DNA from 2 places in the Pararhizobium sp. LjRoot235 genome. Region 2 is predicted to be linked to the other one. Evidence: riboswitches for the same ligand, from Rfam matches in the RefSeq annotation. Region 2 holds a riboswitch; the other holds the start of a gene.
What was found. Region 2 has a riboswitch for thiamine pyrophosphate ahead of thiC (phosphomethylpyrimidine synthase ThiC). Riboswitches for the same ligand answer to the same signal wherever they lie in the genome.

Region 1 (5,697 bases), on a different contig from region 2:
TTCCTCGTCAATATCCCGATCGGGTTGATCGTGCTTACCGGCCTGTTCTTTTTCCTGCCCCATCGGCGGCCGACGCGCCTGCCGACGATCGACTATGCCGGTGCGCTTCTGCTTGCGGGCGCGGTCACCAGTGTCGTGCTTTTGGGGGACGGCGCCGAACTGTTCGGCTCGCTGTTTTCGCTTGGAAGTCTTGCCGTTATTGCCGCCGGCGTGCTCTGCGCGGTCGCCTGGGTGCTCGTCGAACGGCGTGCACCGGAGCCGGTCGTGCCGCTGACCCTGTTCCGCAGCCCGACCTTCAGCCTGATGCTGGTGATCTCGCTCATGAGCGGCGCCGTCGGCATCGGCATGGTCAATTATTTCGCGCTGTTCCTGCAGACGACAACGGGCCTGACGCCGTCGGTAGCCGGGCTGCTGTTCATCCTCCTGACCGGCGGCATCGTCGTCGGCTCGTTGACGGCGGGGCGGCTGATATCGCTCTTTGGCCGCTACAAGCCGTTTGCGATCGTGAGCGCCAGCCTGACGACCCTGGCCTTGCTGATGTTCACGCAGATTGAGCCTGGCACGCCGCTCTTCATCATCGGCGCCATCATGGCGCTGCACGGCATCGGCATCGGTTTCGGCCAGCAGGTGCCGGTCATCGGCGTGCAGAACGTGGTGTCGCGCGGCGATGTCGGCGCTGCCACGGGTGCCGTCACCCTGTCGCGCATGGCCGGCGCCTCGATCGCGATCTCGATCTACGGCGCGACGATCGCCGCCGGACTGACACGCGGCGCAGTCTCGATCCCCGGCGTCGAGGACATCGAAAAGCTGACGCCGCTGATGCTTTCGGCGCTGCCGGAGGCAACCCGCCGGCTTGTCGCCGAAAGCTATACGGCCGCCTTCCAGCCGCTGTTCCTAACGGCCGTCGGCATCACGCTCATCACGCTCGTCTCGGCGATCAGCCTCAAATCCGTCCGGCTGCCGCAAAAGCCGGCGGCTTGACTGGTCTGACCCCTCCCCCTTGTGGGGAGGGTCGGAGTGAAGCGGAGGGGAGCGGTTCTTTTGCGCCGAAAAGAAAGTCCCCTCCCAACCCCTCCCCACAAGGGGAAGAGGCTGGACCGCAAGCTCCATTCGTCCTCTTCCGAAAAGCCGCAAAGGAAAAGAACAATCCCCATCGAAGGGGCGTCGCATATGGATCGAAGGCACTTGCGACTTTTCCCTCTTCTCCCCGGCGGGGAGAAGTGCCGAGCGTATGCGAGGCGATGAGGGGGTTTTCTCGGCAATCTCGGTGCCTGCCGCCCCCTCATCCGGCGCTTTGCGCCACCTTCTCCCCACAGGGGAGAAGAGGGAGCGAGCCGCAAATCCATCGGCAATTGCCCTGCCCTTGAGGGGGAGATGTTACGAAGTCACAGCGGGGTGACGCCGCCCGGCCAGTCGGGGCAGTTGCCCGAACTCACCTCCCCTTGCCAAGCATTTCGCGCAAGTCTAAATCTCCTCCTGCTCTAACGGGGTGCCGTTCGTTCTTTTGAACGTTTGGCTGAGAGGCTTTCGAAAGCCAACCCGCGGAACCTGATCCGGTTTGCACCGGCGGAGGGATTAGACGGCACCTTTCAGCGCCCTATTCCCAGCACTTGGATTAAAGGAGGCGCCGATGCGCAAGACATTCATTCCATTTTTCGCAGCGATTGCTGCAATCGCCACATCGTTTTCCGCGGCCGCCGCCGACAAGACGCTGACCGTCTACACCTATGAAAGCTTCACCAGCGAATGGGGACCGGGGGCCAAGGTCGCTGAGGCCTTCGAAAAGACCTGCGACTGCAAGGTGGAGTATGTCAGCGTCGCCGACGGCGTCGAGCTTTTGACCCGGCTGAAGCTCGAGGGGCCGGCCTCCAAGGCCGATATCGTGCTCGGGCTCGACACCAATCTCGTCTCCGAAGCCAAGGCGACCGGCTTTTTCGCGCCGCACGGTGTCGATACGTCCGCCGTCAAGGTTCCCGGCGGCTTCTCCGACGATACGTTCGTTCCGTACGACTACGGCCATTTCGCCGTGATCTACGATACCGAGACGCTGAAGACGCCGCCGAAGAGCTTGAAGGAACTGGTGGAGGGCGATCCGAGCCAAAAGATCGTCATCGAGGACCCGCGCACCTCGACGCCGGGCCTCGGCCTGCTTCTGTGGGTGAAGTCGGTTTACGGCGACGAGGCCGGTACCGCCTGGGCCAAGCTCAAGGATCGCGTCCTGACGGTGACGCCCGGCTGGTCGGAGGCTTACGGCCTGTTCACCAAGGGCGAGGCGCCGATGGTGCTGTCCTATACCACCTCACCTGCCTATCACATGATCGCGGAAAGCACCGACCGCTATCAGGCAGCCTCGTTCTCGGAAGGTCACTACATCCAGATCGAAGTGGTTGGCATGACGAAGACTGCCAAGGACCCGGCGCTCGCCAAGGACTTCCTCTCCTTCGTCACCGGGCCGGAGTTCCAGTCGATCATCCCGACGACCAACTGGATGTTGCCGGTGGCCGCCACCAAGGAGCCGTTGCCGGAGGCCTTCGGCAAACTGGTCCATCCGGGAAAGACTTATCTGATGTCTTCCGACGAAGTTGCCGCCAACCGCAAGGCCTGGATCGACGAATGGCTCGCTGCCATGAGCAAGAACTGAGCTGCGATTGCCCGGCGGTCTCGAAAAGCGTCTGACAGTGGCCGCCGGGGCACTCTGCCTCGGCGGCGTCGTTCTGTTTGTCTGCCTCGCAGCCTATACGCTGCTTGCCTTCGATGAGCCAGGTGCAGTGGGGCAAGAGGGGCTCTTCGACGCCTATGTCTGGCGCGTAATGCGGTTTACGCTGCTGCAGGCCTTGCTTTCGACGTTTCTGTCGATCGTGCTTGCCATTCCCGTCGCGCGTGCCCTGGCGCGGCAACCGTCCTTTCCCGGACGTGTCTGGATCATCCGGTTGCTGGCGCTGCCGCTTGGCCTGCCGGCGCTGGTCGCCGCCTTGGGGCTGATCGGTATCTGGGGGCGGCAGGGATTGTTCAATAGGGCTTTTGCCTGGCTCGGCCTGGATCAGCCGATCAGCATTTACGGCCTGTCTGGCATCCTGCTGGCGCATGTGTTCTTCAATCTGCCGCTCGCCGCGCGGCTGATGATCGGCGGGCTGGAACGAATTCCCGGCGAATACTGGCTGGTCGGCGCCAATCTCGGCATGCGGCCGCTTTCAATCTTCCGCTTCATCGAGTGGCCGGCCATTCGTGGCCTGCTGCCCGGTATCGCCGGCCTCATCTTCATGCTCTGCGTCACCAGTTTCACCCTGGTGCTGACGCTCGGCGGCGGGCCGGCGGCGAGCACCATCGAGGTGGCGATCTATCAGGCACTGCGCTTCGATTTCGATCCGCCGCGCGCCATTGCCCTGTCGCTGCTGCAGATCGCCCTGACGGGGGCGTTGCTGCTGGCGATGCGTCTGTTGACGCCAAAGGTGGAGGAAGGTCATGGCAGCGGACGCGAGGTCAGGCGCTTCGACGGTCGCAATCTTTCGGGCAAGGCGGGCGACGGCCTGGCCATCGTGTTAGCCGTGCTGTTCCTTGCACTGCCGCTCGGCTCCGTCATCGCCTACGGTCTGCAGTCCGATCTCTGGAAGCTGATGGGCGATCCGATGGCGCAGCAGGCCCTTGTCACCAGCCTTGCCATTGCGGTTGTGTCAGGCACGCTCTGCGTCGCGGCGACGGCGCTGATGATCCGTTCGCGGCAGATCGCGCTCGCACCGAGACATCCACCGAAGCTCCATCGCGGATTTGCCGGCTTGATTTCGATGAGCGCGTCCCTGGTGCTGCTGGTGCCGCCCGTCGTTCTGGGGGCGGGGTGGTTCCTGCTTCTGCGACCGCTCGGCGATGTCGCCGCCCTTGCGCCGCTCCTCGTCATCCTGATCAACATGCTGATGGCGCTGCCCTTCGTCTACCGCGTGCTGGAGCCGGCCATGACCAGCCATTCGGTCCGCACCGGCAGGCTTGCCGCGAGCCTCGGGCTCGGTGGCTGGCACCGGCTGCGGTTTGTCGACTGGCCGGTCCTGCGCAAGCCGGTGCTGATGGCGCTGTCCTTTGCCTGCGCCCTGTCGCTCGGCGATCTCGGAGCGGTGGCGCTGTTCGGATCGCAGGATATGGTCACGCTGCCCTGGCTACTCTATAGCCGGATGGGCAGCTACCGTTCCACTGATGCGGCGGGGCTTGCGCTGTTTCTCGGCCTGGTCTGCATCCTGCTGACCATCGCCGGCACGCCATCTGCGGCGAAGGAGGGGAGCAAGAATGCCGCCGCGTGACACGGAGATTGCCATTCGCCTCGGCGGCGTGCGCCTGCAGTTGGACAAGACGCAGCTGCACTTCGATTGCGCGATCAGGAAAGGCGAGATCGTTGCCATCACCGGCGCCTCCGGTTCCGGCAAATCGACCCTCCTCAATATCGTCGCCGGTTTCGAGACCCCGGATTCGGGCGCGGTCGAGATCCTTGGCGAAAATGTCGCCCGCCGCGATCCGGCCAACCGGCCGGTCTCGGTCATCTTCCAGGAACACAACCTGTTTTCGCATCTCGATGTCGCCACCAATATCGCGCTCGGCATCGATCCGGCCCTGCGACTGGACGTGAAGGAGCGCGGAAAAATCGCGGCTGCGCTGATGCGCGTCGGACTCGAAGGCTTCGGCAAGCGGCTGCCACCGACGTTGTCCGGCGGAGAACGTCAGCGGGTGGCGCTCGCGCGCGCCTTGGTCCGGCACAAACCTGTCCTTCTTCTCGACGAGCCATTCGCGGCGCTCGATCCGGGCTTACGCTCGGGCATGATCAGCCTGCTCATCGATCTGCACAGGCAGGAGGGCAATACGATGTTGATCGTCACGCACCATCCGGACGACGTGCGGGCGCTGGCCGATAGCGTCATCTTCCTCGACGAGGGCCGTGTCCTGCTGCACGAATCCAAGGCGCAATTCCTTGACCATATCGATAGTCCCGCCATTGCGCGGTTTCTCGGAAAATGACGTCGCCTGCCATGACTGCCACAATTTGAACGTTGGCCTATGCGACGGCCAAGCGCGAAATCTCCGCGGCGCCATGCTCGCGTATCCGTTGCAGGGATATCACGGGGCAACTATTTCTATCGGCATATGCTAGGCACGCGTGGCGTGAATAGGCTACAGCAGTCCTATTGCTGCAATGGCTGCCTGACCTATGTACGCGGCTGTAAAGAATACCGAATTTTCGCGGCGCCGGACCGCGGAAATGTTTGCGGGGCTGGCCCGAAAGACTGGAAACGAGCTGAGGCATGAACAGAACGACAGGCACGGATCCGCAGTCTTCGGAGAAAAGCTCCGGCGTATCCTTGCGTGCTGCAAGCGCGCTCGCCGGTATGCTGCTGCTTGTCGGCTGCCAGTCGGTAATCGAACAGACCTATGAGCCGAAGGTCGCGCCGTCCTCGACGCCGCAGATCGTCGAGGAGGTGCAGAAGAACGACCCGCGCGCCCAGGTCGGCGCCCGCGAGCACCCGCGCATCGTCGCGAGCTATGGCGGCGAATACAAGGACGAAAGGACCGAACGTCTCGTTGCCCGGATCACCGGTGCGCTGACGGCGGTGTCGGAAAATCCGAACCAGTCCTACCGCATCACCATCCTGAATTCGCCTGCGATCAACGCCTTCGCGCTCCCCGGCGGCTATCTCTACGTCACCCGCGGCCTGTTGGCGC
Region 2 (5,697 bases):
GATGCGGTCGCGATCGCTGAGGGTAAAACCTGCGCGATCCTCGCGATGTACCAGTTCGCCGTTGACTGCTGTTGCCAGCCAATCGCCTTCGTAGTCGAGCGCGACCAAGAGCTCTGAAAGAACGGAAATGTCTGTCTGATGGTCTTCGCCGTTGACGGTCAGTTTCATCGGTTTGCTCCAGTCTGAAGTGGAATGAAGTGCATGCGTTCGGGCGCAGGAAGCGGCGCCTCGACGTCGACGGACATCTGCCCGATGTCTCTTCGCAAGTCGCTTGTCATGTGGGCTGCAACGTCCCGTGCGATGGAAGGCGCCAGCAGAAATCCGTGGCGGTAGAAGCCGTTGATGCGGATGGTGCTGCCATCAATCTCAAAACGCGGCAGATTGTCCGGATACGCAGGGCGCACGCCGGCGCCGGTTTCGATCACGCGCGCCTCTCCGAAGGCCGGATGAAGCGTATAGGCGGCGTTCATAAGCTCCATCAGCGACCGGGCGCTGATCGGCCCGGGATCGTCGGTCTCGATCATCGTTGCGCCGACCATGAAACGCCTGTCGCCACGCGGCACGAGGTAAAGCGGGATGCGTGGGTGCAGCAGCCGGACCGGACGCGACAGCCCCACATCCGATGTTTCCAGCATCAGCATTTCTCCGCGCACGCCGCGCAGATCCGCTGCTTGGTCGATCGCGCTTGCCCCGGTGCAATCGACGACACGGTCGAACCCGGCATCCGAAAAATCCGGCGCCGCTTCGAAATGGAACCGCACGCCGATCGCCCGCAGCTTGTCGTGAAGCGCAGTTATCGCCCGTCTCGGATCGAGATGCGCTTCCTCCCGGAAAAACAGCGCCTTGCGAAACCGCCCGGCAAGGTCCGGTTCGAGCTCTGTTATGTCATCGGCATCCAGCCAGTCGCACCCGCAGGTGCGGGCCGCGAAGCGGGCAAGCTCGCCGGTGTCGCGCGGCGGCGCGACAACCAGCGTGCCTTTGCGGATGACGTGGCCGGGCAGGGCCGCGTCCCACCAGTCGGCGGCGGTGCGCCCGAGCGCCAATACGGTGTCAGGCGCACTTTCCCTTTCACACCACGGCGCGAGCATGCCCCCGGCGAACCATGAAGCCCCGCCGCCGGCGCGTGCCGCCGTCTCTGCGATCTCGACATGGACCGCTCTCGCCTGCAGCTCGTGGGCGAGGGTAAGGCCGGCAACGCCGGCCCCCCTGATCAAAACGCGCATGGTTACTCTCCCGCGGGCGGAGCGTTCCCATCGGCGCCAAGCGGCATATAGAGATCGCCGCCTGCCTGGAACTTCGCGGCCATCGCTTCCAGCCCCTCCTTCTGGGCCTCGGCGCGGATGTCATGCGATATCCGCATGGAGCAGAATTTCGGGCCACACATCGAGCAGAAATGCGCAACCTTGTGGGCTTCCTTCGGCAGGGTTTCGTCGTGGAAGGAGCGGGCCGTTTCCGGATCGAGCGACAGGTTGAACTGGTCCTCCCAGCGGAACTCGAAACGGGCCCGCGACAAAGCGTCGTCGCGCAGCTGCGCTGCCGGGTGCCCCTTGGCGAGATCGGCCGCATGCGCCGCGATCTTGTAGGTAATGACGCCGACCTTGACGTCATTACGGTCGGGCAGGCCGAGATGCTCCTTCGGCGTGACGTAGCAGAGCATGGCCGTGCCGAACCAGCCGATCATCGCAGCACCAATGCCCGAGGTGATGTGGTCGTAGCCCGGCGCAATATCGGTCGTCAGCGGCCCGAGCGTATAGAACGGGGCTTCGCCGCAGACTTCCAACTGCTTGTCCATATTCTCCTTGATCTTGTGCATCGGCACATGGCCGGGGCCCTCTATCATCACCTGGCAATCCTTTGCCCAGGCGATCTGGGTCAGTTCGCCCAGCGTCTCCAGTTCGGCGAACTGCGCGGCGTCGTTGGCATCGGCGATCGAGCCGGGACGCAGGCCGTCACCGAGCGAGAAGGAGACGTCATAGGCGCGGCAGATGTCGCAGATTTCCTCGAAATGCTCGTAGAGGAAGCTTTCCTTGTGGTGATGCAGACACCACTTGGCCATGATCGAGCCGCCGCGCGAGACGATGCCGGTGACGCGGTTGACGGTGAGCGGGATATAGTGGAGCCGCACGCCGGCATGGATGGTGAAATAGTCAACGCCCTGCTCGGCCTGCTCGATCAGCGTGTCGCGGAAGACCTCCCAGGTGAGATCCTCGGCAATGCCGTTGACCTTCTCCAGTGCCTGATAGAGCGGCACTGTGCCGATCGGTACCGGCGAGTTGCGGATGATCCACTCGCGGATGTTGTGGATGTTGCGGCCGGTCGACAGGTCCATGACGGTATCGGCGCCCCAGCGCGCCGCCCAGACCATCTTCTCGACTTCCTCGGCCATTGACGAGGTAACGGCCGAATTGCCGATATTGGCGTTGATCTTCACCAGGAAATTGCGGCCGATGATCATCGGCTCGGATTCGGGGTGATTGATGTTGGCGGGAATGATCGCCCGCCCGGCCGCGACTTCGGCTCTTACAAATTCCGGCGTGACATGATCGGGAATATGCGCGCCGAAACTCTCTCCGTCGCGAACAAGAGCCTCCTTAGTGGCCTTGCGCCCGAGGTTTTCGCGGATGGCGATGTATTCCATTTCGGGCGTGATGATCCCGGCCCTCGCGTAGGCAAGCTGGGTGACGGCCTTGCCGTCCTTGGCCTTCAGCGGCCGGTTGCGGATGGGAAATTCCGGCGTTAGCCGTTCGCCTGTGGCAAAGCCGTTGTCTTCGGGTTTGACATGCCGGCCCTCATACGCAGCGACGTCGCCACGCGCCGTCACCCAGGCTTGGCGCAGACGCGGCAGCCCGGCGTCGATCGAAACGGTGAGGGTGGAATCGGTGTAGGGGCCGGAGGAATCATAGACCATGACGGGCGGTTCGCCCGACGTTGGATGAAGCGCGATCTCACGCATCGGCACGCGGATGGCTGGATGCAGTTCGCCCGGAACATGGACTTTGCGGGAGGCCGGCAGCGGGCCCGTGGTGACAGTTGGAGTGAGGTTTTTTGCGGCAACATTCATGGTTGAGGCTCCAAATTTTAGGTTGGAGACCCAGTCCTTTAGAGCCGGAATGATGGAAAGACGCTGACACGAATCCGCAAGCGGAAAATCGAATCGTGGCAGCGCTTGCACCGTCCCTACGCCAGTATGAACTGGATCAGGTTCAACGGGTCACTGCGCTGCTTGAGGGCGGCAAGGCCACCTTTCGCGCCAGCAGAATCTCAGCCCCTTGTCGGGACCCCCCTGGTGAATACGGCCAGTAAGGCATGGTTCTGGACGATGCGTCAAGGGCTGTTGGCGCGGCCGTTGTGATGGCACGGCAAGCGGCGACCGCCTGTTGTTTTGTGTGCGTGCGGCAAGCCGTAAAGATTTTCAATGTTTTCAGTCTTTGTCTCGACAGCGCGTCTACGGCAAATTATCTATAAAAAATGACCTCGACGCACGAAGACACCATTGCCAGCCGCATCAGCCGCATCCTAGCCGATAGGATCGTGACCGGCGAACTCGATCCCGGCACGAAGCTGCGGCAGGATCATATTGCCGAGGAGTTCGGAACGAGCCATGTGCCCGTGCGCGAAGCCTTCCGCCGGCTGGAGGCGCAGGGGCTTGCAGTCAGCGAGCCGCGCCGCGGCGTGCGGGTCGCATCCTTCGATCTGAAGGAGGTTCGCGAAGTGGCGCAGATGCGGGCAGCGTTGGAAGTTCTGGCGCTTCGGCATGCGGCGCCGCACCTGACGCCATCGATCCTCGATCAGGCAGAGGAAGCGACGGTTGCCGGCGACAATTCCCGCGACGTTCGGTCCTGGGAGGAGGCCAACCGCCGTTTCCACAGTCTCATTCTTGCCCCTTGCGGCATGCCGCGCCTCTTGGCCTCGATCAACGATCTGCACGCCGCCAGCGCCCGCTTCCTGTTCGCCAGCTGGCGCTCGGAATGGGAGGTCCGTACCGACCATGACCATCGCGCGATCCTGACATTTCTGCGTCAGGGCAACGTCGAGAACGCCGCTGCCGTTCTCGAACGCCACGTGCAGTGGATCGGGCAAAAACCCGTGCGGAACGCTTCGGGGACGACGCGCGAGGCATTCGCGATCGTTGGCTGACCACCCGGTCCGCCGGTCCCGTCCCGTCAGTTTTTTGCCCGACATGCACCGGGAGCCTGACTCCTGTTGCGCCCTTAAACTCTCTCTGTGATTGTAATTTTATGGCCGGTCAACGAAAGGGCGCTTGCGTTCGATTGCGCCTCAATAAATTATAGATAATATCAAGTCTTATCTATACTGAGCTCACAGGCAGGCGCGACAAAAGGGAGTAGATCGATAATGTTGCACGAAAGCACAGCCGCAGACCGCATGGAAGCGCCCATCACCATACCGATCGAATCGTTGTCTGTCGCTCAGGCAAAAATTATCTATAATTTGCCTTTCAATGATCTGCTGTTTCGGGCCCAGACCATTCACCGAGCGAATTTCGATCCCAACGCCGTGCAGATGAGCCGGCTCTTGTCGATCAAGACCGGCGGTTGTGCCGAGGATTGCGGCTATTGCAGCCAGTCGGCGCATTCTCCAACCGGCCTCAAGGCTTCCAAGCTGATGATGGTCGAAAAGGTGGTCGCCGAAGCCCGCAAGGCCAAGACCGAAGGGGCCACCCGCTACTGCATGGGGGCCGCCTGGCGCAGCCCGAAGGACCGCGACATCGACACGTTGCTTGCCATGGTTGCCGGCGTCAAGGCGCTCGGCATGGAGACCTGCATGACGCTCGGCATGCTCTCGCCGGCCCAGGCCAGCGCGCTGGCCGAGGCGGGCCTCGATTATTACAATCACAACATCGATACGTCGGAAGAGTTCTACTCGCAGATCATCACCACCCGCACCTTTGCTGACAGGCTGGAGACGCTGTCGAATGTGCGTGAAGCGGGCATGAAGGTCTGCGCCGGCGGTATCCTCGGCATGGGCGAAACGACGGATGACCGCATCTCCATGCTGGTGACGCTCGCCAATCTCCAGCCGGCGCCCGAGAGCGTGCCGATCAACATGCTGATTCCGATTCCTGGTTCGCGGCTCGCCGATGCCGAACCGGTCGATCCGATCGAGTTCGTCCGGACCATCGCGCTCGCCCGCATCCTGATGCCGCGCACCCACGTCCGCCTGTCGGCGGGGCGCACGCAGATGAGCGACGAAATGCAGGCGCTCTGTTTCTTCGCCGGCGCCAATTCGATTTTTGCCGGCGACACACTGCTCACCACCGAGAATCCGGGCGAGGATCACGACACGGCGCTGTTCCGCCGCCTTGGTCTGAAGCCGATGGAACTGGAGCCGGCTGAATGACGCCGACGCGGCTCGCGCGCTATGAAACGACCCTGGCGGGGCTGGAGCGCAAGGAAAGGCTCCGGACCCTGGTGGGGCGGGACGGCGCCGATTTCAGTTCGAACGACTATCTCGGCTTTGCTGGTTCGACGCGGCTCGCGACGGCGGTCACTGCGGCGCTTCAGCGCGGTGTACCTGTTGGTGCCGGCGGCTCGCGCCTGCTGCGCGGTAACCACCCGGAACACGAGGCGCTGGAGGCGGAGGCTGCAGCCTTTTTCGGCGCCGGGCGCGTCCTTTATTTCAGCACCGGCTATGCCGCCAACGCGGCTCTTTTTTCAACCCTGCCGCAGCGCGGCG

Region 1: it holds a riboswitch for thiamine pyrophosphate, as region 2 does, so the genes downstream of both, thiB (thiamine ABC transporter substrate binding subunit) here and thiC (phosphomethylpyrimidine synthase ThiC) in region 2, are expected to answer to the same signal.

The regions. Positions count from the first base shown of each region.
Region 1 is NZ_CAXUSP020000001.1:564,556-570,252, reverse strand. Features, by position in the region: gene ACSQ2Z_RS02690 (MDR family MFS transporter) at 1-981, shown strand, start outside; TPP riboswitch at 1,476-1,592, shown strand; gene thiB (thiamine ABC transporter substrate binding subunit) at 1,631-2,641, shown strand; gene thiP (thiamine/thiamine pyrophosphate ABC transporter permease ThiP) at 2,673-4,286, shown strand; gene thiQ (thiamine ABC transporter ATP-binding protein) at 4,273-4,995, shown strand; gene ACSQ2Z_RS02670 (M48 family metalloprotease) at 5,280-5,697, shown strand, end outside.
Region 2 is NZ_CAXUSP020000002.1:194,237-199,933, forward strand. Features, by position in the region: gene thiS (sulfur carrier protein ThiS) at 1-168, opposite strand, end outside; gene thiO (glycine oxidase ThiO) at 165-1,223, opposite strand; gene thiC (phosphomethylpyrimidine synthase ThiC) at 1,226-3,061, opposite strand; TPP riboswitch at 3,157-3,295, opposite strand; gene ACSQ2Z_RS21610 (GntR family transcriptional regulator) at 3,469-4,137, shown strand; gene bioB (biotin synthase BioB) at 4,387-5,361, shown strand; gene ACSQ2Z_RS21620 (8-amino-7-oxononanoate synthase) at 5,358-5,697, shown strand, end outside.